Regions from separate parts of the Streptomyces sp. 2P-4 genome, predicted to be linked through region 1. Evidence: riboswitches for the same ligand, from Rfam matches in the RefSeq annotation. Region 1 holds a riboswitch; the other holds the start of a gene.
The links. A riboswitch is a leader RNA that binds a small molecule or an ion and turns the genes downstream of it on or off. The one in region 1 is predicted to bind cyclic di-AMP.
Positions count from the first base shown of each region.

Region 2: it holds a riboswitch for cyclic di-AMP, as region 1 does, so the genes downstream of both, MUK52_RS04765 (M23 family metallopeptidase) here and MUK52_RS19235 (LysM peptidoglycan-binding domain-containing protein) in region 1, are expected to answer to the same signal.

Region 1 covers NZ_CP095011.1:4,349,603-4,351,794, forward strand. The annotation lists gene MUK52_RS19230 (LysM peptidoglycan-binding domain-containing protein) at 1-590, shown strand, start outside; cyclic di-AMP (ydaO/yuaA leader) riboswitch at 874-1,040, shown strand; gene MUK52_RS19235 (LysM peptidoglycan-binding domain-containing protein) at 1,043-1,753, shown strand; gene eno (phosphopyruvate hydratase) at 2,036-2,192, shown strand, end outside.
Region 2 covers NZ_CP095011.1:1,165,800-1,167,991, forward strand. The annotation lists gene MUK52_RS04765 (M23 family metallopeptidase) at 137-1,096, opposite strand; cyclic di-AMP (ydaO/yuaA leader) riboswitch at 1,101-1,286, opposite strand; gene MUK52_RS04770 (tyrosine-protein phosphatase) at 1,597-2,192, shown strand, end outside.

The DNA of each region.
Region 1 (2,192 bases):
ACGGCCACCGGCCCACCGACTACGGCGCGCCGACCCCCGCCCCGGCGACCCCGCCCCCCGGGCCGCTCGCCCCCTCCGTCGGACTGCCCGTCATGCCCGACCCGGACGGTGCGACGCCGTCGCCGACGCTCCCGCCGGTGTTCCCGGGCGACCCCACGGTCACCCCGGGCCCCGTGAACCCCGCCGACCCCGCGGTCCCCACGCCGAGCCCCACCGCCCCGGGCACCCCGCTGCCGGGCGACACCGCCGGGACGCCCGCGGCGCCCGGTGCGCCCTCCGGGTCCCCCGAATCCGCCGCCCCGGGCTCCCCTGCGGCGCCCGCCGACCCGTCGGCCTCGCCGGCCCCGGGCGCCTCCACCGACCCGGCGGACGTCTCCGCCGCCACGGCGGCCACCGGGAAGCACCGCGGCGCCCCCGCCGCCGAGGAGCCGGCGCCCTCGTACACGGTGAAGGAGGGCGACAGCCTGGCCGCCATCGCGGACGCCGCCGGCGTCAAGGGCGGCTGGAGCGCGCTGTACCAGGCCAACGAGCAGGTCATCGGCTCGGACGCCGACCTCATCAAGCCCGGCCAGAACCTGGAAATAGGTTAAGAACAACGGCATTTCGGACACCCGGAAAGTGTTGAATGTCCGGTTCGTTCAAATGAGACATGCGTCTCTTCCGGTCAACTGGCGTGTCCTGTCCGTGACCTTGGGTGAAAACCGCCCTCACCTGCGCAAATGCCCCTCGGGGGAGCGCAAGTAGGGCCCTCCCTCCCCGGATTTCCCTCGTTGAACTTCGGGGAGGGACCTGTCTACCTTCTGAATCGCCCGCCACCGCGGGCCCCTTCGACCGCATCGCCGAGTCCTGCCGGCGGACGGGGGGAACAACACGTCGCGTCAAGCGCCGAAGGCAGGAGCGGGGGAACCAAGGTAGGTGCCGCGAAAGGCCGTCGAAGACGGTCCGGACCGGCTTGGGGTGAAGACGCGCCACGTGCGCGACCGGGCAACTCATCCGCCCGAACCCGACAGCTCACCTCGCAGGCGTCGGTGAGGAGAACTCCATGCTGCTTTCGGGCAAGGGCAAGCACCGCCGCGCCACCGCCATCGAGCGGACCACCCGCATCGTCACGCTCGCCGGCGTCGCCGGCGTCGCGGTCGCGGCCCCCCTGATGACCGCCGGCACCGCCTCCGCCGCCACCGCGTCCGAGTGGGACCGCGTGGCCCAGTGCGAGTCCGGCGGCAACTGGTCCATCAACACCGGCAACGGCTACTACGGCGGCCTCCAGTTCTCCGCCTCCACGTGGGCCGGCTTCGGCGGCAAGGCGTACGCCGCGCAGGCCAACCAGGCCACCAAGGCGCAGCAGATAGCCATCGCCGAGAAGGTCCTGAAGGTCCAGGGCAAGGGCGCCTGGCCGCACTGCGGCAAGGGCCTGTCCAACTCCTCGTACACCGGCGGCGGGTCGACCACCAACACGACCCCCAAGCAGACGCCGAAGACCGAGACCAAGAAGACGCAGCCGCAGAAGACCGAGGTCAAGAAGCAGACCCAGCGCGCGCAGACGCCCGCCCCCACCACGCGCTCCGAGCGCGCCGAGGCCCCCGTCGTCAAGACCGGCAACGGCTCGTACGAGGTGAAGTCCGGCGACACCCTCGGCACCATCGCCGACGCCCAGGGCGTCAAGGGCGGCTGGGAGAAGCTCTTCGAGCTCAACAAGGACATCGTCTCCGACGCCGACCTGATCTTCCCCGGCCAGAAGCTGAAGCTCGCCTGAACTCCGCGCGAACCCTCACCCGAGGGCTCCCGCAACACCTGATCCCCACCGCCCGGCGCGTACCCCCCCTCGCGCCGGGCGGTGGCGTGCCCGCCCCCGTACGCCGCCGTCAGCAGGGGGCGTATGTCCGGGAAGCGGGGTATTCGGGCCCTTTTTCGTCCCACGACCCGGGCGGTCGGCGGGCCGACCCCCCGGCTGCGGTTAGGCTCTAGGCGGCAGGGCCGGTCCTTCGGTCCGACACGCCACCGCACACCCAGCGTCACATCCCAGAAGGAGATGCTCGTGCCGTCCATCGACGTCGTCGTAGCCCGGGAAATCCTGGACTCCCGAGGCAACCCCACGGTCGAGGTCGAGGTGGGCCTCGACGACGGCAGCACCGGCCGTGCTGCCGTTCCGTCCGGCGCCTCCACCGGTGCCTTCGAGGCCATCGAGCTCCGCG
Region 2 (2,192 bases), 3.2 Mb from region 1:
ACGCCACCGTAGGAAGGGGTTGACGGTCCGTGATCTATACCACCCGGTCGGTTCGGAATAGAGGCGTGCGGGGCCGGGACCCCCCTCGGGCCCCGGCCCCGCACGGGTCCGGCCGCCGCCCCTGCCGGGGCGGGGTTCAGATGGTGACGCCCTTGGAGCGGAGGTAGGCGATCGGATCGATGTCGGAGCCGTAGGACTGGCCGGTGCGGATCTCGAAGTGGAGGTGCGGGCCGGTGGAGTTGCCGGTGGAGCCGGAGAGGCCGATGCCCTGGCCGGCGGTGACGCTCTGGCCGGCGGTCACGGACAGCTGGGAGAGGTGGGCGTACTGGGAGTACTTGCCGTCGGCGTGCCGGATGACGACCTCGTTGCCGTACGCGCCTCCCCAGCCGGCGGAGACGACGGTGCCGGCGCCGACGGCGCGGACCGGGGTGCCGGAGCTTGCGATGAAGTCGACGCCGGTGTGGTAGCCGCTGGACCACATGGCGCCGGACATCCTGTACGCGGTGGAGACGCCGCCGCCGACGGGGGCGACGAAGGCGCCGGCGGCGACGGGTGCGGCGGCCTTCGGGGCGGACGCCTTCGGGGCGGCGGCCTGCCGGTCGGCTGCGGCCTTGGCGGTGCGCTGGCCGGCGGCGGCTGCTGCCGCCGGGGCCGGGGCCTGCTTCTTCGGCGCGGCGGCGGGCTTGCCGGCGGGCTTTGCGGCCTGGGCCGGCGCCGCGGCGCCGGCGCCGCCCGGCGCGCCGAGGCTGAGCCGGAGGCCGGGGTGGATCAGCGACGGGTCGGCGCCGACGGCCTCCCGGTTGTCGGCGTACAGCTGCTGCCAGCCGCCCTCGACGCCCCGGTCCGCGGCGATGGTGGAGAGGCAGTCCCCCGGCACGACGGTGTACACGGCGGGGGCGGGGGCGGCGGCCGGTGCGGCGGCAATGGGCTGCGCCTGCACCGCCGAGGGGGCGTGCGGGGCGGCGGCGGGAGCCGCGTGGGCGCCGGCGGCGCCGACGAGCGGGAGCGCGAGCGCGGCGCCCCCGGTTCCGGCGGCGGCGAAGCCCCGGGCTATCGAGCGGGACTTCGGACGGCGGTGCTTGCCCTTGGCCGGCATGGCGGATTCCTCTCCGGCGCCTGCGAGGTGAGCTGTCGGGTTCGGACCGGGAGCTGTCCGGCCGGCACGGCCCCGCGAGCGGGACGTGCGCGGCTTCACCCCGAGCCGTTTCCGGAGGGGGAACTCCGGCGACGGCGGCCTACCTGGTTCCCCCGCTCCTGCCGGTCGCGTGAATGGTCGAGTGCGGTTTCCGGGCGGCGGCAGGATTAGGCGGTCCGTCCGGATCGGTCGCGAAGGTAATCCAGTCCGACGGGACGGAACAAGCCGCGAATTACCTGACGGATTCACAGGAACGCGTTTCCGGCGGAATTCCGGTCACCCTGTGTCCATTCGCTTGTGCCAACAGGCCTTCCGGCCGGGGCTTTCGCGTTTCCTTCTCGGGCACGCACGGTCACCGTATGATCTGGCTCACGGGGCTGCGCCCGATCCCCCCTCCGACAGCGGCACGTTGGCCCCAAGCAGCTCAATTCGGACATCCGGTGACGATGCGGAGGATCCACGTGACCCAGCAGATACCCACGCCCCCTCCGGCCGGACCGGCGCCCGAGCCGCAACTGGCCGGCGTACGCAACTTCCGCGACGTGGGCGGCCTCCCGACCCTCGACGGACGCCGGGTCAGGTCGGGACGACTCTACCGAAGCGGACATCTGGCGCATGCCACCGAAACCGATGCAGAGTTCCTCGAATCGCTGTGCCTGCACACCGTCTTCGACTTCCGCAACGCCGTCGACCAGGCCCTGGAGGGGCCCGACATCCCGCTCGCCGGCGTGCGCAACCTGAACATCCCGCTCTCCGACCCGGCCGCCGGCGCGGACTTCTGGTCGATGGTGCGCGACGGCGACACCGAGCAGCTCCGCGGCATCCTCGGCGACGGCAGGGCCGCCGCGCGGATGACCGCCTCCTACCGCGCGATGGTCGTGGAGCGCACCGCCGAGCACGGCCGGGTACTGCACGCGCTGGCCGAGGACAGCGTCCCGGCGCTCATGCACTGCGCCGCAGGCAAGGACCGGGCCGGGGTGGCGGTCGCCGTCACGCTCCTCGCACTGGGGGTGGAGCGGGAGGCGATCCTGGCGGACTACCTGGAGTCGAACGCCCC